Regions from separate parts of the Mesorhizobium sp. BR1-1-2 genome, predicted to be linked through region 1. Evidence: predicted binding sites of a transcription regulator. Region 1 holds the regulator's gene; each other region holds the start of a gene.
What was found. Region 1 encodes LexA, which represses DNA repair genes until DNA is damaged. Its sites were predicted from a motif close to TGTTCNNNNTGTGTTCNG; they were not measured.
Positions count from the first base shown of each region.

Region 2: dinB (DNA polymerase IV) is a predicted target of LexA. The motif match lies at 5,359-5,376, and genes of this name have one in related genera.
Region 3: LB551_RS15015 (sel1 repeat family protein) is a predicted target of LexA. The motif match lies at 2,080-2,097, and genes of this name have one in related genera.
Region 4: uvrA (excinuclease ABC subunit UvrA) is a predicted target of LexA. The motif match lies at 1,268-1,285, and genes of this name have one in related genera.

Region 1 is NZ_JAIUID010000014.1:88,556-95,708, forward strand. Features, by position in the region: gene LB551_RS24455 (AMP-binding protein) at 68-1,693, shown strand; gene kynA (tryptophan 2,3-dioxygenase) at 1,690-2,526, shown strand; gene kynU (kynureninase) at 2,590-3,837, opposite strand; gene LB551_RS24470 (TetR/AcrR family transcriptional regulator) at 3,840-4,511, opposite strand; gene lexA (transcriptional repressor LexA) at 4,977-5,717, shown strand; gene LB551_RS24480 (ComEC/Rec2 family competence protein) at 5,711-7,153, opposite strand, start outside.
Region 2 is NZ_JAIUID010000001.1:582,615-589,767, reverse strand. Features, by position in the region: gene LB551_RS02890 (methylated-DNA--[protein]-cysteine S-methyltransferase) at 1-94, shown strand, start outside; gene LB551_RS02885 (2OG-Fe(II) oxygenase) at 91-834, shown strand; gene LB551_RS02880 (LysR family transcriptional regulator) at 843-1,745, opposite strand; gene LB551_RS02875 (alpha/beta fold hydrolase) at 1,863-2,777, shown strand; gene LB551_RS02870 (alpha/beta fold hydrolase) at 2,887-3,645, shown strand; gene LB551_RS02865 (dihydrofolate reductase family protein) at 3,765-4,352, opposite strand; gene LB551_RS02860 (winged helix-turn-helix transcriptional regulator) at 4,495-4,911, shown strand; gene LB551_RS02855 (hypothetical protein) at 5,026-5,262, opposite strand; gene dinB (DNA polymerase IV) at 5,405-6,646, shown strand; gene LB551_RS02845 (sterol desaturase family protein) at 6,706-7,153, opposite strand, start outside.
Region 3 is NZ_JAIUID010000005.1:523,209-530,361, forward strand. Features, by position in the region: gene LB551_RS14995 (AMP nucleosidase) at 1-725, opposite strand, end outside; gene LB551_RS15000 (hypothetical protein) at 827-1,021, opposite strand; gene LB551_RS15005 (hypothetical protein) at 1,076-1,234, opposite strand; gene LB551_RS15010 (DUF2147 domain-containing protein) at 1,442-1,783, opposite strand; gene LB551_RS15015 (sel1 repeat family protein) at 2,232-2,498, shown strand; gene LB551_RS15020 (branched-chain amino acid ABC transporter substrate-binding protein) at 2,894-4,015, shown strand; gene LB551_RS15025 (acetyl/propionyl/methylcrotonyl-CoA carboxylase subunit alpha) at 4,145-6,106, opposite strand; gene LB551_RS15030 (O-acetyl-ADP-ribose deacetylase) at 6,088-6,651, opposite strand; gene LB551_RS15035 (carboxyl transferase domain-containing protein) at 6,653-7,153, opposite strand, start outside.
Region 4 is NZ_JAIUID010000023.1:30,131-37,283, reverse strand. Features, by position in the region: gene LB551_RS28475 (ATP-dependent Clp protease proteolytic subunit) at 1-344, shown strand, start outside; gene LB551_RS28470 (hypothetical protein) at 446-727, shown strand; gene uvrA (excinuclease ABC subunit UvrA) at 1,435-4,356, shown strand; gene LB551_RS28460 (GNAT family N-acetyltransferase) at 4,385-4,855, shown strand; gene LB551_RS28455 (DUF72 domain-containing protein) at 4,897-5,700, shown strand; gene LB551_RS28450 (GGDEF domain-containing protein) at 5,849-7,000, shown strand; gene LB551_RS28445 (hypothetical protein) at 7,052-7,153, opposite strand, start outside.

The DNA.
Region 1 (7,153 bases):
AATTTCGACTGGTGCGATCCTGTGCCCTGTTCAGCGATGGGCGTGAGGCAGACAGGGGCAGCCGAAAATGCTTGGGCCATCAGCGCATATCGATACCTTCACGCGCGATAACCTGCCGCCGCCCGACCAGTGGCCGGACTTCCTGCTCGACGGCTTCGACTATCCCGAGCGGCTCAATGCCGGCGTCGAACTGACCGACAGGTTGGTCGAGAAAGGCCTCGGCGACCACACCGCGCTGATCGGCAATGGCCGCCGCCGCACCTACAAGGAATTGTCCGACTGGACGAACAGGCTGGCGCATGCGCTGGTCGAGAATTACGGCGTCAAGCCAGGCAACCGGGTGCTGATCCGCTCGGCCAACAACCCCGCAATGGTGGCTTGCTGGCTGGCCGCCACCAAGGTCGGCGCCGTCGTGGTCAACACCATGCCGATGCTGCGCGCCGGCGAACTCGCCAAGATCGTCGACAAGGCCGAAATCTCGACAGCGCTATGCGACACCAGGCTGATGGACGAGATGACCGCCTGCGCCAAGGACAGCGCGTTCCTCAAGCAGGTCATCGGTTTCGACGGTACTGCCAACCACGATGCCGAACTCGATCGTGCAGCCCTCGACAAACCCGTGACATTTGCCGCGGTGCAGACCGGGCGCGACGACGTCGCCCTGCTCGGCTTCACCTCGGGCACGACGGGCGTGCCGAAGGCGACGATGCATTTTCACCGCGACCTCCTGATCATCGCCGACGCCTACGCCCGCGAGATCCTGCAGGTGACGCCGGACGACATCTTCGTTGGCTCGCCGCCGCTGGCCTTCACCTTCGGCCTTGGCGGGCTCGCCATCTTCCCGCTGCGTTTCGGCGCCGCGGCGACGCTGCTGGAACAGGCCACACCGCCCAACATGGTCCAAATCATCGAAAGCTACAAAGCGACAATCTCCTTCACCGCGCCCACCGCCTATCGCGCAATGCTCAAGGCCATGGACGAAGGGGCCGATTTATCGTCGCTGCGGGTCGCCGTTTCAGCCGGCGAGACCTTGCCCGCGCCGGTCTTCGAGGAATGGACTGAGAAGACCGGCAAGCCGATCCTCGACGGCATCGGCGCCACGGAAATGCTCCATATTTTCATCTCCAACCGTTTCGACGACATGAAGCCCGCTTCCACCGGCAAGGCCGTTGGCGGCTATCAGGCGCGCATCGTCGACGACGAAATGCGTGAAGTGCCGCGCGGCACCGCGGGCAGGCTCGCGGTGCGGGGACCGACCGGCTGCCGCTACATGGCCGATGCCAGGCAGAGCGACTATGTCCGCGACGGGTGGAACCTCACCGGCGACACGTTCTGGCAGGACGAGGACGGTTTCTTCCACTTCGCCGCGCGCTCCGACGACATGATCGTCAGTGCCGGCTACAACATCGCCGGCCCCGAGGTCGAAGCGGCGCTGCTGGCGCATGCCGATGTCGCCGAATGCGCGGTGGTCGGCGCCGAGGATGCAGAGCGCGGCCAGATCGTCGAGGCGCATGTGGTGCTGGTGCAAGGCGTGGCGCCGGACGCAATGACCGTGAAGCGCCTGCAGGACCATGTCAAGGCGACGATCGCGCCCTACAAATACCCGCGCTCGGTAAAATTCATCGCCGCTTTGCCCAAGACGCAAACCGGCAAGATCCAGCGCTTCCGGCTGCGCGCGGAGAAGATCAATTGAGCAAGCCCTACGACCCTTCCACCGAGGGCGCGGAAATGTCGTTCAAGGAGCGCATGTCCTACGGCGACTATCTGCATCTGGAAAAGGTGCTCGAGGCGCAGCAGCCGCTTTCGTCAGCCCATGACGAGATGCTGTTCATCATCCAGCACCAGACATCGGAACTCTGGATGAAGCTCGCGCTGCACGAAATCGGCGCCGCAATCCGCTCCATCCGCGCCGACCGTCTCGAACCGAGCTTCAAGATGCTTTCGCGCGTCGCGCGCATCTTCGAGCAGCTCAACAATGCCTGGGACGTGCTGCGCACGATGACGCCCAGCGAATACACCGAATTCCGCGATGCGCTCGGCCAGTCCTCGGGCTTCCAGTCCTGGCAATACCGCGCCATCGAATTCATGGCCGGCAACCGCAACCTCGCAATGCTCGGGCCGCACAAGCATCGGCCGGACCTCAGCGAGAAACTGGAGGCGATCCTGGCGCAGCCGTCGCTCTACGACGAGGCGCTGCTGCTGCTCGCCCGCAACGGCTTCGACATCGGCGTCGACGCAAGGCGCACGGACTGGCGCGAAACGCGGACCGAAAACGAAGAGGTCCTGGTCGCCTGGCAGACCATTTACCGCGACCCGCAGCGCTACTGGATGTTCTACGAACTCGCCGAGAAGCTGGTCGACTTCGAGGATTATTTCCGCCGCTGGCGCTTCAACCACGTCACCACGGTCGAGCGCATCATCGGCATGAAGCGCGGCACCGGCGGCACATCGGGCGCGTCCTATCTGAAGAAGATGCTGGAGGTCGAGTTGTTCCCGGAGCTGTGGAAGGTCCGCACCCGGCTCTGACGTAGCTTTGCCGAGTGCATGTCGTTATCTCGAAACCGCTGCGCTTTTCTGAGCGACAGGCTCTTAAGTCACCGCCGCCTTGACGGCGAAACGCGCCTCCTGCCAGGCGTCCGTGCGCAAAATGTCTTCCAGCACCTCGACCGCCTGCCAGACATCGACATAGCCGACATAAAGCGGCGTGAAGCCGAAGCGAATCGTGGATGGCGCGCGGAAATCGCCGATCACGCCGCGCTCGATCAGGGCCCGCATCACCTGATAGCCATGCGGGTGGAGGAACGACACCTGGCTGCCGCGCTCATTGCCGTCGCGCGGGCTTTCGAGTTCGAGGCCGTAGACGCCGCATTTTGCCTCGACGAGCCGGATGAACAGATCGGTCAAGGCGATGCTCTTCCTGCGCACCTCTGCCATGTCGATGTCGTTCCAGACATCGAGCGCCCCTTTGAGCGCGCGCATCGACAGCACAGGCTGCGTGCCGCAGAGAAACCGGCGGATGCCTGTGCCGGCAGCAAAACCCTGTTCGAAGGCGAAAGGCCGCGCATGGCCCCACCAGCCGCTGAGCGGCTGGCGGACATCGCCATGGTGGCGCTCGGCCGCGTAGATGAAGGCCGGGGCACCCGGGCCGCCATTGAGATATTTGTAGGTGCAGCCGACGGCGAAATCTGCGTTCGAACGGTCGAGCTCGACCGGCAGGGCGCCGGCGGTATGGCAGAGATCCCAGACGATCAGCGCGCCGGCATCATGCGCCCTGCGCGTAAGCGCGGCCATGTCGCGCAGCTGCCCGGATTTGTAGTTGACGTGGTTGACCAGGATGACCGCGACCTGCTCGTCGATCAGTTCTTCTATGGTCGGCGCATCGACGCCCTCGAGCCGCAGCATCGTGCCCGGCCGCGTCGAGGCAACGCCTTCGGCCATATAGAGATCGGTCGGAAAGCTGTCCCCCTCGGCGACGATGACCGACCTGTCCGGCCGCATCCCGAGTGCCGCATGCAGCACCTTGTAGATGTTGATCGAGGTGGTATCGCAGACCACCGTCTGGCCGGCGGCGGCCCCGATCAGGCGCCCGAGCTGGTCGCCGAGTTCGACCGGCATGTCGAACCAGCCGGCGGTGTTCCAGGCGCGGATCAGATCCTGCGCCCACTCCTGCGTGGCGGCCTGCTGCAGCTCCCCGAACACGGCGGGCGAAGCGGCGCCCAGCGAATTGCCGTCGAGATAGATCACCCCTTGAGGCAAGGTGAAGCGGTCACGCATGGCACGCAGCGGATCCGCGGTGTCCATTGCCTCGATCGCTGCGAGATCGGGAATTTTGCTCATGGTCACGATGTTCCTCGGTGAGAAGAGCGCCCCGGAAAGGGGCCGGCCGTTTTGCCGCCGGGGCAAGGGCTGGCCGCATAGAGGCGCAAGAACAGGGTGAACGCCCGGTTCGATCTTTGCTCGATTTCCGGCCGAGGCAATTCCTCGAGCACTCCGACGATCCGGCGAACCTGGAGATCGCCGATCAAAAGCCGGACGTAGATGTCGGCGGCTTCGGCAGGATCGTCACAGGCGATCAGGCCGGCCCGACTTGCGGTTCGAAGCAGGTCGCCAACGAGCGGCATTATGGTATTGCGGCCGAATTGCGCGATCGACTGGCCAAGCGTGCCTGTATCGTTGACGTCGCCGGCTGCGGCGCGATTGAGCGCCACCGCCTTGTCGCCCGTCACAAGGGTCAGCAGGACTGGCCCGAGCAAGTTCAGGGTTTCGAGCGGATCGCGCGCCTGGCGAAGGGCGTCCTCCAGCAGCTTCCTTGCTTCTCCCGCATTCGCTTCGATCAAGGATCGAAACAGGACCTGCTTGTTGCCGTACCAGTTGTAGAGGGTTTCGTTCGAGGCCGATGCCCGCTTGGCGATGGCAAGCAGGGAAGCGCTTCTGTAGCCGGTTTCCCGGAGCACCGCATAGGCGGCCTCCTCTATCCGTTCACGTCGCGCGGCCTGCTTCGGCGTGGTCATTGGTGTCCCTCTTCGAAAACCGTATATTGTTATACGGTTTAGTCAAGCGAACCGGAAGCAAGGAGCGAACGAACGCAGCCCGTCGCATTCGGTGATGCCTGGCCGCTTTCCGGCAGGAAGTTGGCATTTTGGTTTCGTTTCGTTCACGAGCTGCGGAGATTTTGATCCGCCCCAAAAGGCAGCCGGCACCTGCCGGCCACACGGTTTGCAGGCTTGTACCAAGAGTGGAGATCGGCCGGGCCACAGGCCATTAACCAAAATAGTTTCAAAGAGGCTGAGAGCGCATTGACGACGGACGGCGCTGGCAGGATGCTGGCTGCAGGAGGGCCTTTCGTTTCCGCCGCCTTAACAAATTCATTAAACTTTAAATGGTTGCGGAACACAACTGGAACAGATAGTGTTTGTTCTGGGTTTGTTTTCTGATTCTGATTCCAGACCCTTCGTGCAATGCCTTTGGGGGCCGCCATGCTCACGCGCAAGCAACATGAACTCTTGATGTTCATCCATGAACGGCTGAAGGAAAGCGGCATTCCGCCGTCCTTCGACGAGATGAAGGAAGCGCTGGACCTCGCCTCCAAGTCGGGAATTCATCGGCTGATCACGGCGTTGGAGGAGCGCGGCTTCATTCGCCGCCTGCCGAACCGGGCGCGCGCGCTGGAGGTGCTGCGCCTGCCGGATTCGATCGCGCCGGGTCTTAACGCGGCAAAGAAGTTCTCCCCGAGCGTCATCCAGGGCAGCCTTGGACAGGGCGGCCTTAACAGGCAGATCAAGCCGGCGGCGCCCTCGCGCCTGCCCGCCGCCGGCAATGACGACGACGCGGTTTCAGCGGTTTCGATCCCGGTCATGGGCCGTATCGCGGCCGGCGTGCCGATCGACGCTATCCAGCATCAGACGCATTCCATCTCGGTGCCGCCGGACATGATCATGGGCGGCGAGCATTATGCGCTGGAGGTCAAGGGCGATTCGATGATCGAGGCCGGCATCTTCGACGGCGATACGGTCATCATTCGCAACGCCGACACCGCAAGTCCCGGCGAGATTGTCGTGGCCCTGGTCGACGAGGAGGAAGCGACGCTGAAGCGCTTCCGTCGCAAGGGCGCCTCGATTGCGCTCGAGGCCGCCAATCCGGCTTATGAAACACGTATTTTCGGACCGGACAGGGTCAAGGTGCAAGGCAAGCTGGTCGGACTGATCAGGCGCTACTGAGCGGGTTCGGCGTTGGGCTTTTCGGGTTTGCGGTAGGGCGGCAGTCCCCGTGCCTCGCGCGAGAATTTTCGCTGTTCGTGCCAGGGCCGATATGGCCTGTCGACGGCAAAGCTGACCTGGGCCGGTTCCGTCGCCGATTGCTGGTCGAAGAAGACGGCGGCACTTCCGTTCCGAGCGAGCTGCCGCTTGGTGATGACGAGGACCAGCGGATTGTGGCAGGGGTCGTAGCCCCCCGGGTCGTCGATGACGATCAGATCCGCATAGGCGCAGGCCCTCCAGGCATCCTTGCGATCCTCCACCTGCGCGATGATCGCCCCGGAGGGATGCCGGGCCATGCACAGGCCGGTGAAGCAATAGAAAGGCGCTCCCGCCGGAAGTTGCGCGGGATCGAAGACGTCGAACTGTCGGTCTCCGCTGTCGAACAGTTCCGGCGCGACGATGGTTTCGGATTTCAGCGCGCGTTTCCAGTTGTCGACGGTGAATTCGTTCGGACGCGCCCGGTTGATCGCGAGCTCGCCGCCGCCGATCGGCAGCGCCACCAGGCGGGCATCCTCCGAAATCAGCACGTCCGGCGTGCGCGTGTCCGAGACGGTCAACAGGCCGGCGAGCGCGAAGGGAAGTGCCGCCAGCCGCAGCCATGTCGTGGCCATCGTCGCGATGACCAGGGCGATCGCCACCAGAAGGACGGATTGCTGCGAAATCAACCCGACCGCGTCGACCGGCGAGCGTTGCGAGATCCATCCCGATATGGTGATCATCACGGTCAGTCCCTTGCCCATCAGATAAAGCGATGGTCCATCGAACCCGAACGGCATCAGCAGCGCGCTGGCAACCGCAAGGAACATCACGACGGAAACGATCGGCATGACTGCAAGATTGGCGAACAGGCTGAGTGGTGAAACGCGCTGGAAATGCCAGATGGCGAAAAGCGCCGTGGCGCTTCCCGCGATGATCGAGGTCATCGCCAGCCTACCTGTCGCCAGCAGCAATTTTCGCGTCAGGAGGCCAGGCAAGGTCCGTTGCGGCGGGGTCCGCGCTTTGTCGGCTTTGCGATCCGACCAGCCGGCATAGGCGCCGACCAGGGCCGCGGTGGCGGCGAACGACATTTGGAAGCTCGGCCCTACCACCTCGTGCGGCGACACCACGATGACGGCGATCGCCGAAATAGCCAGATTGCGCATGGTGAGTGCCGCCCGATCGAACAGGACGGCGATCAGCATCACCGCCAGCATGATGAAGCTGCGTTCGGCGGCAACGACGACGCCCGAAATGACGAGATAGGCGGCGATCGAGAAAAGTGCCGCCGCGGCCGCGTATTTCTTGACCGGCCGGCGGGAGGAAAAGTTCGGGAACAGCGCGAAGCCACCACGCAGCAGCCCCATGACGGTGCCGGCGACCAGCGCCATGTGCAGCCCGGAAATGGAGATGATGTGGTA
Region 2 (7,153 bases), on a different contig from region 1:
CCACCGCGTCGTCCGCGCCGATGGCACGCCCTCCGGCTACCGCTGGGGCACTGAGCGCAAGCGCGCCCTGCTCGACAGGGAGACCGCGATATGAACGCCCATGCCAAGGTTGCGGCATCGGTGGTGAAGGCCGCCGAGGAACGCGTTGCCGCTTACGACTGGCCAGCCCTAGCCGCCGAACTCGACGGCTTCGGCTGTGCGGTGATGGAAAAGCTGCTCACGCCGCAGGAGTGCCGGCAGATCGCCGGGCTCTATTCGGACGAACAGCATTTCCGCAGTCACGTCCACATGGCCAGGCACGGCTTCGGCAAGGGCGAATACCGTTATTTCCGCTACCCCTTGCCGGACCTGATCGGCGGCTTGCGCACCGCGCTCTATCCCAGGCTCACCGAGGTCGCCAACCGGTGGAACGAGCGCATGGGCCTGGCCGCGCGTTATCCCGGCGCCCACGCCGCCTTTCTCGAACAGTGCCACGCAGCCGGCCAGGTCAGGCCGACGCCGCTTCTGCTGCAATACGTGCCCGGCGACTTCAACTGCCTGCACCAGGACCTCTATGGCGACCTCGCCTTTCCGCTGCAGGTGGCGATTCTGCTTTCAGAACCCGGCGAGGATTTCACCGGCGGCGAGTTCGCCCTGACCGAACAGCGACCGCGCATGCAGAGCCGGGTGGAAGTGGTGCCCTTGCGCCAGGGCGATGCCGTCGCCTTCGCCGTCCACAACCGGCCGGTGCAGGGCACCAAGGGCAATTACCGCGTCAATCTGCGCCACGGCGTCAGCCGCCTGCGCTCGGGCATGCGGCACACGGTGGGCATTATTTTTCATGATGCGAAGTGAGCGGTGGCTCACGCGTCCCAATAGGGCGGGTCGCCAAAGACATCGCGCAGCCATGCGGTAAGCGCGCGCAATTTGGCAGACCCGCGCCGGTCCTCGGGACAGGCGAGGTAGATCGTGGCTCCTTCAGGCTCGGCACCGACATCGACGGCAGCCAGTCGCTTGTCGGCGAGCTCCGTCTGGATGAAGTATGCCGGGAGCAATGCCAAGCCGAGGCCGGCAAGGGCAGCATCGCGCATCAAAATCCCATTGTTGACCCGCAGTCCGGTTTCCGGTCGGACCGTCACCAGCCGCCGCTTGATTTTGAACCGCCAGTCGGCAGCGCCCCGGATAGAGTAGATGATGCCTTTGTGGCGTTTCAGGTCCTCGATGCTCCTCGGCCACCCGAACCGCTCGAGATAGTCGGGCGAGGCCACCAGGAAGCGGCGGCTGGAGGCCAGCTTCCTGACGATGACGGGCCCATCCTCGACCACGGGCCCGTGACGCAAGACGGCATCGTAGCCGTCGGCCACCAAGCTGACGAAACGATCGTCGAGGTCGAGCGTCAGCTCGATCCGTGGATGTCTGGCGAGGAAATCGAACAGTGCCGCGCCGAGGTGGAGGATGCCGAAACTCGTCGGCGCGGCGATTCTAAGCTGTCCGGTGAGATCACCTCTGCGCTCCGCGATTTCCGCACTGGCGTCGGCTACCTCTCGCATGATGCGCTTGGCGCGTTCGTAGAAACTCCGTCCTGTCTCGGTGATGGACAATTTGCGGGTTGTGCGGTCGAGCAGCTTCGTACCCAGGCTGCGTTCGAGTTCCGAAAGCCGCTCGCTGATGACAGATTTCGACAGCGACATGCGCCGGGCCGCTTCGCTGATCGAACCGGATTCCGCGACGGCGACGAAAGCGGCGGCGGATTCTAGCTTCAGCATTGTTCGGCTTTCCCGAATTCACCATTAGGCGACCGCCGCCTAACGAAATCAAACAGATAGTGCCATAACTGCATTGGCTGCGATACGCGCGGCAGAGCGAAATCTCGGGAGAATACCATGTTCCGTCCTTTGATCATCATCCTCGGCCTGCTTGCGATGAGCTTTCCAGCCATGGCGCGGGTAATGCCGTTTCCTGCCGCCTTCAAGGCGCGCACCATCGAGACCAACGGCACCAGCCTGAATGTCCGCGTCGGCGGCACAGGCCCGGCAGTGCTGCTGCTGCACGGCTTCGGCGACACCGGCGACATGTGGGCGCCGGTCGCGGCAAGATTGATGAAGGACCATACGGTGATCGTGCCGGACCTGCGCGGCATGGGACTGTCCGCACATCCAGACACCGGCTACGCCAAGAAGAACCAGGCGGTCGATATCGCCGGCGTGATGGATGCGCTGAAAATCGACCAGGTCGATCTGGTGACGCACGACATCGGCAACATGGTCGGCTACGCGTTGGCCGCGCAATATCCGAAGCGTGTCACCAGATGGGTTGTCATCGACGCGCCCCTGCCGGGAATCGGCGACTGGGACAAGATCAAGCAAACCCCGCTCTTGTGGCACTTCAACTTCCGTGGCCCCGACATGGAGCGGCTGGTGAAGGGCCGCGAGCGCATCTATCTCGATCGCTTCTACAACGAGCTTTCCGCCGATCCCCGAAAGATCGACGAGGCGACGCGCGCCCACTACGCCAAGCTTTATGCCAGGCCGCATGCCATGCATGACGCTTTCGAACAGTTCAAGGCATTCGATCAGGACGCCGCCGACAACCAGGCGATGCTTTCCGCCGGCGGCAAACTGCCCATGCCGGTTCTGGCCGTCGGCGCCGAAAAATCGGCGGGCACCACGCAGGCAGATATTCTGCGGTTCGTCGCCGCCGATGTGACCGGAGCCATCGTGCCCGCCTCGGGCCATTGGATCATGGAAGAAAACCCGGATGCCACGGTCAAGCTCATCGCCGACTTCCTCGCCAGGTAGCAGCCGCTTCCGGAGATTACCCGGGGCTTTGCCGTAATCGATCTTGTGAAACGAAGCCGTACGGCTTGCTCCTCGCAAGGGCGCTGTCGGCGCAAATGGGAGACTTTCTATGTCGGTATCGGATTTCCTGGTTCTGGGAGCCACGGCTGTAATGGCTGCGGCGGTACCTGCATTGACCGCCAATGCCCCGAAGAAAACGGCCGTGCTGGTCCATGGCGCCTTCGCCGACGGCTCGAGCTGGAGCAAGGTCATTCCATTGCTGGAAGCCAAGGGGCTCAATGTGGTGGCGGTGCAAAACCCGTTGAGCTCGCTTGCCGCCGACGTCGACGCGACCAGACGTGTTATCGATGCCCAGTCGGGACCGGTCATCCTGGTTGGCCATTCCTGGGGCGGTGTCGTCATCAGCCAGGCGGGCGTGAACGACAAGGTCAAGGCGCTGGTCTACGTCGCCGCCTTCGCGCCGCCGAAGGGCGTCTCCATCAACGATCTTGGCAAGGGCCAGCCGGCGCCATGGGCCGGTTCGCTGCAAGCCGACAGCGCCGGTTATCTCCGGCTAAGCCCCGAGGGCGTCGCCCTACACTTCGCGCAAGACCTGCCGCCGGGCGAAATCAGCGTGATCACCGCCACCCAGGGACCGGCCTTCTCGGGGATCTTCGATGAAAGGCTTGAGGCCGCCGCCTACGAAACCAAGCCGAGCTGGTACATAGTCGCCAAGAACGACGGCATGATCCCACCGGCAGCCGAGGCCGCCATGGCCAAGGCGATCGGCGCCGAGGTGACCGAGCTATCGACCAGCCACGTCCCGATGCTCTCCAGGCCGCGAGAAGTCGCCGATGTCATCCTGGCGGCGGCGGACGCGTTGAAATAGCCAAGAACCGTCCCATCGCATGCTCTTTCGTCGCACCGCGACTGTCGCACTTGAAGACGAACAGACGCGGCCATGGGATTCCGCCGAAACGGTTTTGGGGCAGGGCTTACGCCACCCTGTCACCCCGCTGGCGCGTATCGGCTCACCACCATGCCGCAGGCATAGGATTTCGAGCCGAGCAGCCGCAATGTCCGGAACCCGCCTTGGTCGAAGATGCGGCGTCCGGCGCCCAGCACCGCCGGGTTGATGAACAGCTGGAACTCGTCGACCAGCCCGGTCGCGATCAGCGCCGAGGCGAAGCCGGCGCCGCCGAATACCGCGATGTCGCCGCCCTCGCCCGCCTTGAGCGCGCCGACCTCCCGTGGCAGGTCGCCGCTGACCACTGTCGTGCGCTCCCATCGCGAGGCCTTGAGCCTGTCGCTCGGCACCACCTTCTTCGCCTCGACGATGCGCTGGGCAAAAGCATAGAATGCGTCCCTGGGAAATTTCTTGGCCGCATTGCCCCAATGAGTGAGGTAGCCTTCCTCGGCCATCTTGCGGCTAAGCAGGATGGTATCGATGCCGGCGAAGACGGCGTTGAAATCCCGTTTCAGCTCCTCGTCCCAGGCGCTGTCGTCGCCCCATTCCCAGAGCTGCCAGCGATGATCCGCGTCGGCGCCGACAAAACCGTCGACCGACATCTGCATCTGCAGGATCAGCTTTTTCATTATGGTTCTCCCTGGTCAAAGGGCCGAGCGGCTCGTTTTACCCGCTCGGCCGGCACGGCTGCCGATGGTTTACATTTGGAACTATTGACCTGAGATGAAAATGCTGTCAATAGTAAAGCGATTTAAAAATGGAACCATGCACATGTCGACGCGGGACCGGTCCGGCTGCCCCATCAACCTGTCGCTCGAATTGCTCGGCGACCGCTGGACGCTGCTCATCATCCGAGATCTGGTCTTCGCCGGAAAAAAACACTTTCGCGAATTCCTGCAATCCGACGAGGGCATATCCTCGCGCACGCTGGCCGAGCGCCTCCAGACATTGCAGGACGAAGGCATCCTCACCCGCAGCGGTGATCCCACGCATGGGTTGAAGGCGATCTATCGCCTGACCGAGGCCGGCATCGACCTTGTGCCCGTGCTGGCCACGCTCGGTGCCTGGGGCAGCAAGCACCGCAAGGCCGACGATCATCTGGCAAGGATCGCCGATAAGCTCGCTGCCGGCGGGGAGCCGGCGCTGGAGCGCCTGAAGCAGGCGCTGCGAGCGGAGCATCTCGGTTAATGGATGCCGCCCAAGGCGGCCTCGGGACAACGACACGCATCGGCAACGCGCGTTGAAAAGCGTGTGACGGCCCTGTGTTCGGAATAGCGCAAAAACAAGCACGCCGGCGACGAGCTAGGGCGTGCGCAATATGTCGGCGCCCGCCTGCTCATCGAACAGCACGGCACAGCCGCATTGCAGCGCGACTTCACTCAACGCATTCGCAACCGTTTCGTCGGCCGAGACGAAATCGCCGGTCAGCACCCGCAATTCCTCCACGGCCCTGGCCATCGACACCAGCCGCCCGGCGGCGCGGTCGGTCGAGCAGGCGTTGACGACGCAAACCAGATCGATCATTTCAAAGTTGCCCATGCCAGCCTCCGCATGCAGCTCCCTTCGGCCCGTCAACGCGATTGTGAGCGACAATGTTCCGGCAGATCGCGACCTCGCTTGACAGCGAGCAATGTTTGTTCTCTTTATGTTCCATATTCTACAACGTGGCGAGGAACCGGGGATGGAGCCCACCATCCTGCATGCCGATCTCGACGCTTTCTATGCCTCGGTCGAGCAGCTTCTCGACCCGTCGCTGCGCGGCAAGCCGATCGCGGTCGGCGGCGGCGTCGTGCTCGCCGCCTCCTACGAGGCCCGCGCTTTCGGCGTGCGCGGCGGCATGCCGGGCCGCAAGGCGCGCGAGCTCTGCCCGCAGCTGATCTTCGTCGGCGGAAATTTCCGCGACTACCAGCGGCTCGGCGACGCCGCGATGAAGGTGCTCGACGATTTCACGCCGCTGGTCGAGCGCATCTCCATCGACGAGGCCTTCGCCGATGTCGCCGGTTGCACGCATCTGTTCGGACAGCCGCGGGAGATCGCCTCGACCATTCGCCGCCGCGTGCGGAGCGAACTCGGCCTGCCGATCTCGATCGGCGTCGCACGCACCAAGCACCTGGCCAAGATCGCCTCGCAGGTGGCCAAGCCCGACGGACTGGTGGTGGTCGAGCCCGGCACCGAGATCGCCTTCCTGCACGACCTGCCGGTCTCGCTGATGTGGGGCGTCGGCCCGGCGACCAAGGCGCGGCTGGCCGAGATCGGCGTCGAGACCATCGGCGAACTGGCCAGGACGCACAGCGGCGCGCTGGCGCGGCTGCTCGGCCCCGCCGCCGGCGAAAAGCTCGCCGCCTTGTCGTGGAACCGCGACCCGCGCAGATTGGAAACACATCGCCGCGCCCATTCGGCCGGGGCCCAGTCGGCGCTTGGCCGCAAGCCGGCGCTGGAAAGCGTCTACATCCCCGTCCTGCTGCATCTGGCCGACCGCGTCGCCAGCCGGTTGCGCGCCAAGGCGCGCCCCGGCCGCACGGTGACGGTGCGCGTGCGCTTCGCCGACCTCAGCGCCGTCACCCGCTCGACCACATCAGACCAGCCGATTTCGGCGACGGTGATGCTGGCCGAGATCGCGACAGACCTGGTGCGGGGCGTGCTTGCCGATCATCCGCATGACAGGACGATTTCGCTGCTGGCGATCTCCGTCTCGCATCTGGAGGAAAGTGCCGAATTGCAGCTCGAACTGCCGCTCGGCCTCGCCGACGAAAAGCGCCGCCCCGGCACCAGGAAGGGCCTCGCACGCTTCGGCGCCGACCGCGCCATCGACAAGATCCGCGAGCGCTTCGGCAAACAGGCCGTCGGCTACGGCACCGTGGCGCTGGAGGCGGCCCGTTCCGTGCCCGACGAGTTCAGGGAATTGGCGCAGAAGGAATTGTGAACGGGAATGGCTGTCTCGTCCGTCAGACCTGCGCTGCCCGAATGGCACACCTCTTTGCTTCAGAGGCGCATCGTGCCGAAGACCCGATCCCAGAACAGCGACGTCACGCCGTAATTGACGTTTTCGTCGACATGATGATGCAGCGCGTGGCGGCGCTTCAGCGTGTAGAGATAGCTCGGATGCCTGGGATGCCAGTGATGGATCATGTGGTGGATGCTGATGTACCAAAGGTAGCCCAGCATCAGCCCGCAGCTCGCCGCGCTGGCGACCGCGAAATCCGAAGCCATCCATATGGGGAAGAACGCGACAAGCGCATGCACGCCGAGGCTGAGCCAGGTGGGCGTGCCCACCGGACTGCGCTCCTCGACGTGATGGCGGTCGTGCAGATCCCTGATCCAGGGAATGTGGTGAAGGACGAACCGGTGCATGACGTATTCGATCAGCGTCCACAAGCAGAGACAAGCGATGACCGTGGCCAGCCAGCCCGGCGCATTTTCTTCTCCGGCC
Region 3 (7,153 bases), on a different contig from region 1:
TTGGTGACCACGTTGCCCGGCTCGATGAATTCGGCATATCCGCCGCCGCCATTCTCCATCAGGTCGCGGGCGCGCGCCACGAACTCGTCGATATAGAACTGGTAATTGGTGAACAGCACGAAATTCTGGAAATGCTGCGGCGTGGTCGCGGTATAGTGCGACAGCCGGTGGAGGGAATAATCGATCCGCTGCGCGGTGAACGGCGCCAGCGGCCTTGGTTCGCCGAACGCCACTTCGAACGTGCCGTTGGCGATCTGGTCGTCTGTACCGTCGAGATCCGGCACGTCGAACAGGTCTCGGATCGGCCGCTGGATACGCTCGGCCGCCGTTCCGTCGACATGTGTGCCTTCGAGAAAGGCGAAATGCAGCGGGATGGGCGTTGTCGATTCCGAAACCGTGACCGCGACCCCGTGGTTGCGCATGATCAGACGCAATTGCTCGACCAGATAGCGTTCGAACAGGCTCGGCTGGGTGATGGTGGTGGAAAAATGCCCCGGCGTCGGCATGTGGCCATAGGCCTGGCGTGAATCGATCTGGGTGAACGAGTTCGTCGTGACGCCGATCTCCGGGTAGAAGGCGCGGTAGCGCTTGCTGCTGTCCCCGCCGGCGGCAAGCGCCGCGAAGGAGTCGCGCAGGAACTTGGTGTTGCGGTCGTAGAGGGCTTGCAGCGCCGCGACCGCCTTCTCGGCGGTGTCGAAGCTTTGCCGGCCAAAAGGCTCGGGCATGACCACAGATTCGATGGCCTGGGGATAGATTCGCTTTTCCATGGCCCAATATAGAGATTTGGAAAGGCGGTTGGGAGGGGTGTCCCGATCGAAGGCGCAATTTATCCGCGCTGCAGGCTGACCAGCAGTACGAAACCGACGCCGGATTTCTTTAGTGCCGGCGCGTCGATCGTGGAACCCGCATCGGCACGCATCATCGGCACGGCCAGGACCGGTGCGGCAAGGAACGCCAGGATGAGCGCCGCCCGCGGCAGAAGCCGAACGGTTTTGAAGAGGTTGGCGGCGATGCGGTTCATGGTCTTGGCTTTTCTTTCGAGGTCTTGGTTTGGTCAGGTCTTTGGTTTCTGTCTTTAGGGGCGAAGGCTGGTCGGGCAGGCGAGGCGGCAGGTTCTGGAACTGGCCTCGTCCCAGGAACGGGCCGAACGGCCCGCTTCGGCGACGAGGATGGCGAAGAACATTCCAAACAGGCTCACCAGCAGGCAGACGATGGTGAAGCGGCGGGCGAGCATTGGTCGTGTCTCCTTCAACACGCAGGAGAATGCCCGGGCACGACTGAACCGGCTCTGATGCCGGCGTTCATCTGCCGTTCAAATTGGTTGATGGGTTTTGAGGCGGCGCTGGCCATAAGGAGCATGGCCGCCGGCACAGCATGCCAGGATCATGGAACGAAAACGGGGCCTGCGGGCCCCGTTTTCATGTCGCAAGGATGGGGTCGATCAGAGCTTGTGCCAGGTCTGGCTCTTGCAGATCAGCCCGCCGAGCACGCAGCCGCTCATTTTCAGCGAGGTGCCCGACAGTGTCGCCTTGCCGGAGTAGGTTTTGTCGTTTGCCGGGTCGGTTATGCTGCCGGTGTATTTGTTGTCGCCGGACGCCTTGAGCGAACCGATGGTCTTGCCGGCATATTTGCCAGACTTCAGCGTGATGGAAAATGAACCCGAGCCCCCGATGGCCGCGGTATCGCCGGCCTGCGTCTTCCAGTTTCCCTCGATCGGATCGGCCCAGGCCACACCGGTCAGGATCAAAGTGGCCGCCAGGGCCAGGCTTGCTTTTCGAAACATCTTTGCTCCCTTGGATACCCGGCAGAAGGCTCCACCTCACCGGTCTGCCGCTTACGCAAACGTAAGCTAATCCAGCTTCCAGCAAAACAAAAGCGGTGCCGCTGCGGAAGCCCCGGCGATTTCAGAACCGCCAAAAGAAGCAATGTCGGCAGGGAACTGAGTGCATACGTAACCTCGTGTTTGTTTCGCGTGGTTAGCGGAGTGTTGATTCCGGTCACGGAAATTTTCGTCAAATTTGGCGCAATGGGGCTGAATCGCTGGCTTTGTATCCTTAACGAATTTCCATGTTTACCTATTGTTTTAGCTTTGTTTTCCTCAAATTAAGCACGCCATTTAACGACGGATTCAAGCCTGCGCGGCATTCTCGAAAGCATCGAACGAGCGGCCCGGACAGACAAACGGAGGCAGCTCTCGGGAGCCAGACAGGGCCGGAACAGGGGATTGAAAAATGGCACGTTTTGAAATGCTTGAAGCAGGCTTCGGCGCCATGGGGGCAACCGCCCAAGCCGACATTCTTTTCGAACTGGGGATGATGTATGCGACCGGCCGCGATTGCGAGACCGACGTCGTGGCCGCCCACAAATGGTTCAACATCGCCGCGATCAAGGGTTCGGCCCGCGCCGCGGAATTGCGCTCGGAACTGTCGGCTGCGATGTCGAAGGTCGAGATCGCCAAGGCGCTGCGCGAGGCCCGCGAATGGATGACGATGCACTGAATATAAGGCAGGGCGGCCTTCCGGTCCGCCGGACAAGGACAAGGCCGCGGTAAGACGGCCACGCGACAAAACCAAGAACGCGGTACGCCCGACAGGGCCAGCGGCGCGGCGGCCATGATCCGGTTTTCGGAAAAGAGCAGGGCCAGCAGGAAGACAGGGAAGGCGAGTTGGGTTCGAGTGCGGGGGGCACTTGAGAAACAGCTCGACAGGTAAAGCCGCGACCGGCCGGAACAAGGCCGGCGCGGCTTTTGCCTTTTTGCTCCAGCGATGCTTCGCAGGCCCAATCGAGCGCCGCCAATGCGCCTAGACAGGCCACACGAAGGATGAAATTGTCCGGCCTCTCTGGAAGAAGCGTGGCCGGGGCGGCCGCGCGTGAGTGGAGGAGTCATACCACAATGAAAAAATTGAGTATTTTGAACGCGGCCATTTTCGGCCTGATGATGAGCACGCCGGTCGCCTTTGCCGACGACATCACCTTTTCGGTGGTCGGTCCGATGACCGGACAGCTCGCCACCATCGGCGATCAGTTCAAGCAGGGCGCGCAGGCTGCCGCCGACGCGATCAATGCCGCCGGCGGTGTCGACGGTCGCCAGATCAAGCTCGATATCGAGGATGACCAGTGCGACCCGAAGCAGGCGGTTTCGGTCGCCAACCGTATCGTCGCCAACGGCGTCAAGTTCATCGACGGCCACGCTTGCTCGGGATCGAGCATTCCGGCTTCCGCCGTCTATGCCGAAGCCGGTGCCTTGATGATGAGCCCGGCCTCCTCGAACCCGGTGCTGACCGACGCCGCGGCGAAGGCCGGCTGGCCGACGATCATGCGCCTCTATACGCGTGACGACGCGCAGGGCGCCTTCATCGGTCCGTGGATCGCCAAGAAATATGCCGGCAAGAACGTCGTCATCCTGCATGACAAGAGTGCGTACGGTCAGGGTGTTGCCGATGCGGTCAAGGCTACGATGAATGCCGGCGGCCTGAAGGAAGTGGACTATGAAGGCATCAATGCCGGCGAGAAGGACTATTCGGCGCTTGTCACCAAGCTCAAGGACCTCAAAGCCGACGTTGTCTATTTCGGCGGTTACCACCCCGAGGCTGGCCTGATCCTGCGCCAGTCGGCGGAACAGGGCATCAAGTTCCAGCTGATCATGCCGGATTCGATAGCCTCGCCGGAGTTCTGGCAGGTCGCCGGCCCGGCCGGCGAAGGCACCATGTTCGTCTTCCCGTCGGATCCTCAGGCAAAGCCGGAAGCCAAGGCAGCCGTCGAGAAGATCAAAGCCGGCGGCTTCGTGCCGGAAGGCTTCACGCTGTTCTCTTACGCCACGATCCAGGCCTTTGCGGAAGGCATCAAGCGTGCCGGCAGCGATGATCCGGCCAAAGTCGCCGAGGCGCTGAAGAACGGGCAGCCGATCAGCACGGTTGTCGGCAATGTCACCTTCGACGAGAAGGGCGACCTCAAGAACGCCAGCTACGACATCAACCAGTGGCACGACGGCAAGTACGCGCCGATCCAGCCGTAATCGCGGCCTACATGGATGAAATGGCCGGGTTCGTCCCGGCCATTTTCATGTTTGCCTTGGACATATAACGGAGGTCGCGCCCCTTCTGTCCTGCCAAACATCGCGATTTGTCGTGCGGCAGCGAGGCTGTCAGCCTTGCATATCCTCGAACCGCACCAGCACGGTGCCGTCGGTAACCTGCGCGCCTTCGGTGGCGATCTCGGCGATCATGCCATCATGCGGCGCGGCGATGGTATGCTCCATCTTCATCGCCTCGAGAATAAGCAACGGTTGCCCCTTCATCACCGTATCGCCCTTTGTCGCCCGCACCAGCTTGACCAGTCCCGGCATCGGCGCGCGCAAGCTGCCTGACGCCGCCGCCATATCATCGCTTCTGGCCAACGGGTCCGGTACCGCGAAGGTATAGCCGATCGCGCCTTCGAATATCGTGATGTGGCCTGGCCAGCGGGCAAGGCGAGGAACGGCGCGAAGGTCATGCGAATTGGCGCTGTCATAGGGTGCATGGAGCGACACCTGGGAACGCCGGTCTGGCCCTACCGAAACCTTTGCCAGAATATCCTCATCGCCAAACCTCAGCCGGATCCGTCGCGCCATGCCATGGAAATGCGTGTAGCCGGCAAGCGACGACCATGGATCGTCCGATGGCGCCAGCACTCCCGCCCCGGAGGCCGCAATGGCCGCGGCCGCGACCGTTTCGCCGCTCGGCGGCGCAATCTCGGTCAGCGCCTGCTGATGCCGGCCTATCAGGCCGGTATCGACATCGCCCGCCGAAAAGTCCGGATCGGTCACCAGTGCGGCGAGGAAGGCGGTATTGACGATCGAACCGGCGACCTCGGTTCGCGTAAGCGCCACGCCGAGTGCCTCCAGCGCAGCCGGCCTGTCCCTGCCATGCACCACCAGCTTGGCGATCATCGGATCATAATAGGGAGAAATGGCGTCGCCGGCCCGCACGCCGGTTTCGACACGCATGGCCGCCCCTTGGGGGACCATGTCGGGAAATTTCAGATGATGCAGCGTGCCGGTCGCAGGCAGAAACTCCCTTGCGGCATCCTCGGCATAGAGGCGCGCCTCGAAGGCGTGACCGGCAAGCTTTATCTCGCCTTGCGTTTTCGGCAGCTTCTCGCCGGATGCGACGCGCAACTGCCACTCCACCAGATCGGTGCCGGTGACCATCTCGGTGACCGGGTGCTCGACCTGCAGCCTCGTGTTCATCTCCATGAACCAGAAGCGGTCAGGCTTCAGGCCTTGCGAGGCATCGACGATGAATTCGATGGTGCCGGCGCCGCAGTAGCTGATCGCCTTGGCGGCCTTCACCGCCGCCTCGGTCATCGCCTTGCGGAACGCTTCCGTCATGCCAGGGGCGGGGGCTTCCTCGATAACCTTCTGATGGCGTCGCTGCGCCGAGCAGTCGCGTTCGAACAGATGGACGGCATTGCCGAAATTGTCGCCGAAAACCTGCACCTCGATGTGGCGCGGCTTGTCGATATATTTTTCCACCAGCACACGGTCGTCTCCAAAAGCGGATTTCGCCTCGCGTCGCGCGCTGGACAGCGCTTCGGAGAACTCATCGGGGTGCTCGACCCGGCGCATGCCCTTGCCGCCGCCGCCGGCGCGCGCCTTGATCAGCACGGGGTAGCCGATTTCGCGTGCCTTGGAGGCCAGGATCACGATCTCCTGCGCCTCGCCATGGTAGCCCGGCACGACGGGCACGCCGGCCTTTTCCATCAGACGCTTGGCGGCATCCTTCAGCCCCATGGCGCGGATAGAGGCCGCCGACGGGCCGATGAAGGTCAGCCCCGCGGCCACCACCTGGTCGACGAAATCAGGATTTTCCGACAGGAAGCCATAGCCGGGATGAACGGCCTGCGAGCCTGTCGCCAAGGCAGCCGCGACGATCCTGTCGCCGCGCAGATAGCTGTCGCTGACAGGCGAGGCACCGATATGCACCGCCTCGTCTGCCATCTCGACATGCAGGGATTTCGCATCTGCATCGGAATAGACGGCGACGGTGCGTACCCCCATCCTGCGCGCCGTGCGGATCACCCGGCATGCGATCTCGCCCCGATTGGCAATCAGGATCTTTGTGAACATGGAGCCTCCGTGGCCTGCGTTTGCCTCGAGGATGCAACGGCCTCACGGTATAGTTCGGCTATTTGTTCGTCGAAGCAGCAGAAGATGACGGTCTGCGGCGTCGTATTTCCGCTCAAGAAGCTGTTTACGGCGCCGACAGCGATTGCTGCCGCCTCATCCCTCGGATAGCGGTAGATGCCCGTCGAGATCGCCGGAAAGGCGACCGAGCGGCATTCCTTCTCGACGGCGATTTCGAGCGAGCGCCGATAGCAGGAGGCGAGCAACTCCGCCTCGCCCTCGCCGCCGCCCTGCCAGACCGGACCGACCGCATGGACGATGTAGCGGGCCGGCAGCCGATAGCCCCTCGTCAGCTTTGCATCGCCGGTCTTGCAGCCGTTGAGCGTGCGGCATTCGGCGAGGAGTTCCGGCCCCGCCGCCCGGTGAATGGCGCCGTCGACCCCGCCCCCGCCGAGCAGCGAGGAATTGGCCGCATTGACGATGGCGTCGACATCCAGCTTGGTAATGTCGCCGACGTGAATGCGGATCCTGTCCTGCACCTCGCCCATCTCACATCCTGAACACGCCGAAGCGCGTTTCCTCGATCTCCGCGTTGAGCGCGGCGGAGAGGCTGAGCGCCAGCACCTCGCGCGTCCTTGCCGGATCGATGATGCCGTCGTCCCATAGCCTTGCCGAGGAATAGAGCGGGTGGCCTTCATGCTCGTATTTCATCAGGATCGGCTTCCTGAACTTCGCTTCTTCCTCGGCGCTCCATTCGCCGCCCTTGCGCTCGATCCCCTCGCGCTTGACCATGGCCAGCACCGTCGCCGCCTGCTCGCCGCCCATCACCGAAATGCGGGCGTTCGGCCACATCCACAGGAAGCGGGGCGAGTAGGCGCGCCCGCACATGCCGTAATTGCCGGCGCCGAACGAGCCGCCGATGATCACGGTGACCTTGGGCACGCGGGCGGTGGCGACTGCCATCACCAGCTTGGCGCCGTCCTTGGCGATGCCGCCTGCCTCATATTTGCGCCCAACCATGAAGCCGGTGATGTTCTGCAGGAAGACCAG
Region 4 (7,153 bases), on a different contig from region 1:
TCAGCTGTCCGGTGTCGACGGTGTGCATGGGCTTTGCCGCCTCGATGGCTTCGTTCCTGCTGATGGCTGGCACGCCCGGACGGCGCATCGCGCTGCCCAACGCCAGCCTCGTCCTGCACCAGCCACTGGGCGGCTTCCAGGGTCAGGCATCGGACATCCAGCGTCACGCCGAAGGCATTCTGCGTACCAAGCGGCAGATGACCGAGCTTTATGCGCGCCATTGCGGCCGCACCTATGAAGAGGTCGAGCGGACGCTCGACCGGGACTATTTCATGACCGCCGAGGAAGCGAAGGCATGGGGTCTCGTCGATCATGTCTACGACACCCGCAAAAAGGCGGCGTGACCGGCACGAGCACGATGAATTGAGCCGCGACGGCCCCGCCATCCGGCGATTTGGTGACCGCCGGTCTGGCCCCTACGGCGTGGCGGCGCTATAACGGGCCGATGATCGACAGCCGCTCATTCCGACCTCGGCGTCTTGCCGTCGCCATTTTCGCCGGGGCGCTCATGCTGGCCGGCGGCGCCTTTGCCGGCGAAAGCCCGAAAGGCAGCCTGCCCGGGGTGGCCGGCGATTACCGCATCGCCAAGCCGGCCCCGCAGCCCGAGCCCGATGACGCCTTCCCAGCCAACGGCAACGGCCAGTTCAAGATCGGCGATACCGATGTCAGGATTTCCGGCAGCATCACGGTCGACATCGGCGCCGGCGGGATCAAACCGCCGCGGTAGCTGACATGTCGCGGGCCGTCAGTACCTGCGCGTTCCCCCAAAAGAGCAGCCCCGCCGTGCTTTAGCAAACGGACGGGGCTTTTCTGGATCTATAATCCAATCTTTCGCCGGGAATGTTTTACCGGCTTTCGATTTCGGATGCTACGCGGCGTTCAGCCGACGATCCGACCAGTAGTCTCTGATTTTGGTGCATCCGGCAGGGTCACGTCGGAAGGCGCTCGCGCCTCCCCCGGCATTTATGCCTGCCGCGGCTCCAATCACTGCTGGAGCCTCAAGGGACTGTCCGGTGGCGTCATGCTCCACTCCTGTGTCCGTTGCGACAATCGTCGTCAGAAGCACTGATCGCAAAGCCCGCGGCGTCTCGCAGGCCGCCTTTGGGCAGCGAGGCCATCGAAAGACAGCCGGCTTCATTGACGTATGGAGTCTGCTCCCCTCGGCCGGGGACGTCAACCGCCCGATGGCCGAACGGGAAAAATGTGATCGACCGACACATCCATCAATCGACAAGGCCCGCCTGGTCCATTGCTTTTGTCAGGAGCGTGTTCGGTCTTTGTTCTTTCCGCTTGCCCGTTCGCGCGAAAGACGGTTAAACGACTTGGTCGAGAATTGTGGCGTCTCTCGACGCGGCGGCAAAAATACCTACATAGGGGATGGCCGGGGAAAACCCGCCGATCCCACAAATTCCAGATCTGAGGCGGCGACCGGCGATGGCCGACCATAAATATCTTTCCATTCGCGGGGCGCGCGAACACAATCTGAAGAATATCGATCTCGACCTGCCGCGTGACAGCCTGATCGTCATGACAGGCCTGTCGGGCTCGGGCAAGTCGTCGCTCGCCTTCGACACCATCTACGCCGAAGGCCAGCGCCGCTATGTCGAGAGCCTGTCGGCCTATGCGCGGCAATTCCTCGAAATGATGCAGAAGCCGGACGTCGACCAGATCGACGGCCTTTCGCCGGCCATCTCCATCGAGCAGAAGACCACCTCGAAAAACCCGCGCTCGACGGTCGGCACCGTCACCGAGATATACGACTACATGCGGCTTCTGTTCGCGCGTGTCGGCGTACCCTATTCGCCGGCCACGGGGCTGCCGATCGAGAGCCAGACGGTGTCGCAGATGGTCGATCGCGTGCTGGCGGTCGAGGAAGGCACGCGCCTGTTCATCCTGGCGCCGATCGTGCGCGGCCGCAAAGGCGAGTACCGCAAGGAATTGCTCGAGCTGCAGAAAAAAGGATTTCAGCGCGTCAAGGTCGACGGCGTCTTCTACGAGATCGCGGACGTGCCGCCACTCGACAAGAAATACAAGCACGACATCGACGTGGTCGTGGACCGCATCGTCGTGCGCGGCGACCTCGCAACGCGCCTTGCCGATTCCATGGAGACCGCGCTGAAGCTCGCCGAGGGGCTGGCGGTGGCGGAGTTCGCCGACAAGCCGCTCGATGCCAGTCAGACCGGCGAGGATTCGGTCAACAAGTCGAAGAACGAGACGCATGAGCGCATCCTGTTCTCGGAAAAATTCGCCTGCCCGGTCTCCGGTTTCACCATTCCCGAGATCGAGCCCAGGCTGTTCTCCTTCAACAACCCGTTCGGCGCCTGCCCGACCTGCGACGGGCTGGGCAGCCAGCGCGCCATCGATCCCAATCTGGTCGTCCCCGACGAGAACGTCTCGCTGCGCGATGGCGCCGTCAGCCCATGGGCGAAATCGACTTCGCCCTACTACGTGCAGACGCTGGAGGCGCTCGGCAAGGCTTACGGCTTCAAGCTCGGCGACAAGTTCAAGGATCTGACCAGGGAGGCCCAGGAAGCCATCCTGCGCGGCACAGGCGAGCGCGAGATCACCTTCCAGTATGATGACGGCCTGCGCTCCTACAAAACGACCAAGACCTTCGAGGGCGTCATCCCCAACCTCGAGCGGCGCTGGAAAGAGACCGAATCCGCCTGGATGCGCGAGGAGATCGAGCGCTTCATGTCGGCCACCCCCTGCCCGGCCTGTCGTGGCTACAGGCTGAAGCCGGAAGCGCTGGCGGTGAAGATCGCCGGCAAGCACATCGGCGAAGTGACCGAACAGTCGATCCGCAAGGCCGACCAGTGGTTCACCGATCTGCCGGCGCAGCTCAACGACAAGCAGAACGAGATCGCCGTGCGCGTGCTCAAGGAGATCCGCGAGCGGCTGCGCTTCCTCAACGACGTCGGCCTCGATTATCTCACCCTGTCGCGCAATTCCGGCACGCTGTCGGGCGGCGAGAGCCAGCGCATCCGGCTGGCATCGCAGATCGGCTCCGGCCTCACCGGCGTGCTCTACGTGCTGGACGAACCGTCGATCGGCCTGCACCAGCGCGACAATGCGCGCCTGCTCGACACGCTGAAGCACCTGCGCGACATCGGCAACACGGTCATCGTGGTCGAGCATGACGAGGACGCCATCCTGCATGCCGACTACGTCGTCGACATCGGCCCGGCCGCCGGCATCCATGGCGGTGAAATCATTGCCCAGGGCACGCCGCAGCAGGTGATGGCCAACCCGAATTCGATCACCGGCAAATACCTTTCGGGCGAACTCGAAGTGACGACACCAGCGGTTCGCCGCGAGGCGAAGAAGAACCGCCGCCTGAAAGTCGTCGGCGCGCGCGGCAACAATCTGAAGAACGTCACCGCCGAGATTCCGCTCGGCACCTTCACCGCCGTTACCGGCGTATCGGGGGGCGGCAAGTCGACCTTCCTGATCGAGACGCTGTTCAAGGCGGCCTCGCGCCGCATCATGGGCTCGCGCGAGCATCCGGCCGAGCATGACCGCATCGAGGGCCTGGAATTCCTCGACAAAGTCATCGACATCGACCAGTCGCCGATTGGACGGACCCCGCGCTCCAACCCCGCCACCTATACCGGCGCCTTCACGCCGATCCGCGACTGGTTCGCGGGCCTGCCCGAGGCCAAGGCGCGCGGTTACCAGCCGGGCCGCTTCTCCTTCAACGTCAAGGGCGGCCGCTGCGAGGCCTGCCAGGGCGACGGCGTCATCAAGATCGAGATGCACTTCCTGCCCGACGTCTACGTCACCTGCGACGTCTGCCACGGCAAGCGCTACAACCGCGAAACGCTCGACGTGCTGTTCAAGGGCAAGTCGATCGCCGACGTGCTCGACATGACCGTCGAGGAAGGCGTCGACTTCTTCGCCGCCGTGCCCGGTGTGCGCGACAAGCTCGACACGCTGAAGCAGGTCGGCCTCGGCTACATCCATATCGGCCAGCAGGCGACCACGTTGTCGGGCGGCGAGGCGCAGCGGATAAAACTCGCAAAGGAACTGTCGCGCAAGGCGACCGGCAAGACGCTCTATATCCTCGACGAGCCGACCACCGGCCTGCACTTCCACGATGTCGCCAAGCTGCTGGAAGTGCTGCACGAACTGGTCGACCAGGGCAACACGGTGGTGGTGATCGAGCACAATCTCGAAGTGATCAAGACCGCCGACTGGGTGCTCGATCTCGGCCCCGAGGGCGGCGACGGCGGCGGCGAACTGGTTGCCTCCGGTACGCCGGAAGCGATCGTGCGCGAAAAACGCAGCTACACCGGCCAGTTCCTCAAGGAATTGCTGGAGCGACGCCCCGGAGGCAAGCGCGAAGCGGCGGAGTGATGGCGGGCTGGCATTGGGAATCTCCGGAATGAAGATCAGGAAAGCCCTCGCCACGGATGTCACCGCCGTCATGACTCTGACCACGGATGCCTACGCGCCCTACACCTCGCTGTTGGGCGCGCCACCGATCCCGGTCACCGAGGACTATGCGCCGCGCATCGCGCGCGGCGAGGTCTGGCTGCTGGAGAGCGGCGGCGAACTGGCCGGGCTGATCGTCCTGGAGCGGCACGAAGACCACGCGATGATCTTCTCCGTCGCCGTGGCGCCAGGATTTCAGGGCAAGGGCTTCGGCATCGCACTGCTGAGACATGCGGACGAACAGAGCTGCCTGTGGCGCCTGCCGGAGGTGCGGCTCTACACCAACGCGAAAATGGAGCGCAACATCGCGCTCTATCTGGCCTATGGCTATCGCGAAACGGGTCGCCGGCCCAATCCCTACCGGCCGGGATGGGTGCTCGTCGACATGGCCAAGCCAGTCGCCGAGGTCACGACGGCGTGATTTTTCTGAACTCGCCAGACTTCTGAAACGGGAGGACGACAATGAGCAAATCAGGAACAATCCGCGCCGGCATGGGCGGCTGGACCTTCGAGCCGTGGGACACGTCCTTCTACCCGGAAAAACTCCCCAAGGCCAAGCAGTTGCAATACGCCAGCCGGCAGGTGCCGAGCATCGAGGTCAACGGCACCTACTATTCCAGCTTCAAGGAACCGACCTTCGTCAAATGGGCCAATGAGGCTCCCGACGGTTTCGTCTACTCGCTGAAGGGCAACCGCTTCGTCACCAACCGCCGCGTGCTGGGCGAAGCAGGTGAATCGATGATGCGTTTCCTCGGCTCCGGCGTCGCCGCGCTCGGCGACAAGCTTGGGCCGATCCTTTGGCAGTTCGCGCCGACCAAGAAATTCGATCCCGACGATTTCGAGGCTTTTCTGAAGTTGCTGCCGGAAAGGCAGGATGGCGTTGCACTGCGCCATGCGCTCGAAGTCCGCAGCGACAGTTTCATCGTGCCGGAATTCCCGGCGCTCGCGCGCAAATACAAGGCGGCCATCGTCTATGCCGATCACGCAAAATATCCTGATATCGCCGATATCACCGGCGATTTCATCTATGCGCGGCTGCAGACCGGCTCGGATGACAATCCCGACTGCTACACCCCAAAAGGCCTCGATGAGTGGGCGGCGCGGGCCAAGGTCTGGGCGGAAGGCAAGCAGCCGACCGATTTGCGGCGCGCCGACCCTGCCACCGACGCACCGGTGCAACCGCGCGACGTGTTCGTTTACTTCATCACCGAGGGCAAGGTGCGCGCGCCGTTCGGCGCCATGGCGCTTATGAAGCGGGTCGCCTGAAAAAACTCTGCGCAGACGGCCCACTGGCGGCGGCGCCGGGCCTGAACCGTCGCATCTTCGTCGCTATCGTAACCTTATCGACACTTCCTTGCGTCATGACTCCAGCAACGTCAGGCTGCAGGGTCGTCGCGGGCAAGGAACGAGGGGCATGTCGCTCGACTACAACTCACTTCTGCTGGCGGTCGGTTTCTCCGCTGCCTGCCTGAGCCTGACGTTGTTCGGCACATGGCTCACCGCCCGCACCGACAAGTTCCTGCTCACCTGGGCGCTCAGCGCCTTGCTGGTGGTGGGCGAGGTCTTCACCTATGACGCCTATATCGACGCGCCCAGGCGCGGCCTCGGCATCGCCACCTTCACCTTGCTGCTGGTCGGCTTCTCGATGATGCTGGGCGCCGCCTACCAATTCAGAAGCGGCGGCTCGCCGATCCCCAGAGTTTTGATCGGGGGCGGCATTTCGCTGGCAGTGGCGCTGCCGCCCATGGCTCTCGGCTATAACGGGCTCGGCTTCATGTTCGAGAATCTGTTCGCGGCCCTGCTCCTGTTCGCAACCGCCGCCGAATACTGGAAGGGCCGTGCCGAGGCCCCAGCGCTTACCATCGGCGCCGCCGCACTCTATTCGGCGACCGCCATGTCCTTCCTGCTTTGCGCGACGGTTTTGGCTTGGGACGGCAAGCTGATCCTGAGCCATGCGCCGAGGAACTGGGCCGAGGATCTCAGCCTCATCGTCGTCATCGCCAGCATGACCGGCATCGGCGCCTTGTCGCTGGCCCTCAACCAGGGGCGTCTGGCGAGGCATCACCGCCGCAACGCGCTGACGGATCAGCTGACCGGCCTGCTCAACCGCCGCGCGCTGTTCGACCTCTTTGGCGATTCTCCCGTCGGCGCCTTTACCGCCGTGGTCGTGTTCGACCTCGACAGCTTCAAGGCCATCAATGACGAGTTCGGCCACGCGACGGGCGATGAGGTGCTGAAAGTGTTCGCCAAGGTGCTTGCCGGCAACCTTCGCCCGACCGATGTCGCCGCGCGCATGGGCGGCGAGGAGTTCGCGGTGGTACTGAAGCGGACTTTGCCCGAAACAGTGGAAAACACGGCCGAGGCGATACGAACCTCATTCGCCGCGCGCCGCATCGACACCGAGAACGGTCCCCTGACGTGCACCGTCAGCGCCGGCTTTGCTTTCGGCACCAAAGAGGGCCTGAGCTTCGACAAGGTGCTCAGCGCCGCCGACAAGGCGCTCTATGCCGCCAAGCGCGGCGGCCGCAACCGCGTCACCGCCTCTCCATTCCGGCGCGCCAGCTGACCAAACGCATCAATGCCGTGACCATGACTGTTGAATGGGCGAATGCGGCCTTTACGCCGCCATGACAATTTCATTGAAGGCATCGAGGTCGACATAGAAGACCTTGGTGATCTCCTCGATCAGCTCGTCGTGGTCATAGCCTTGGGATTTCAG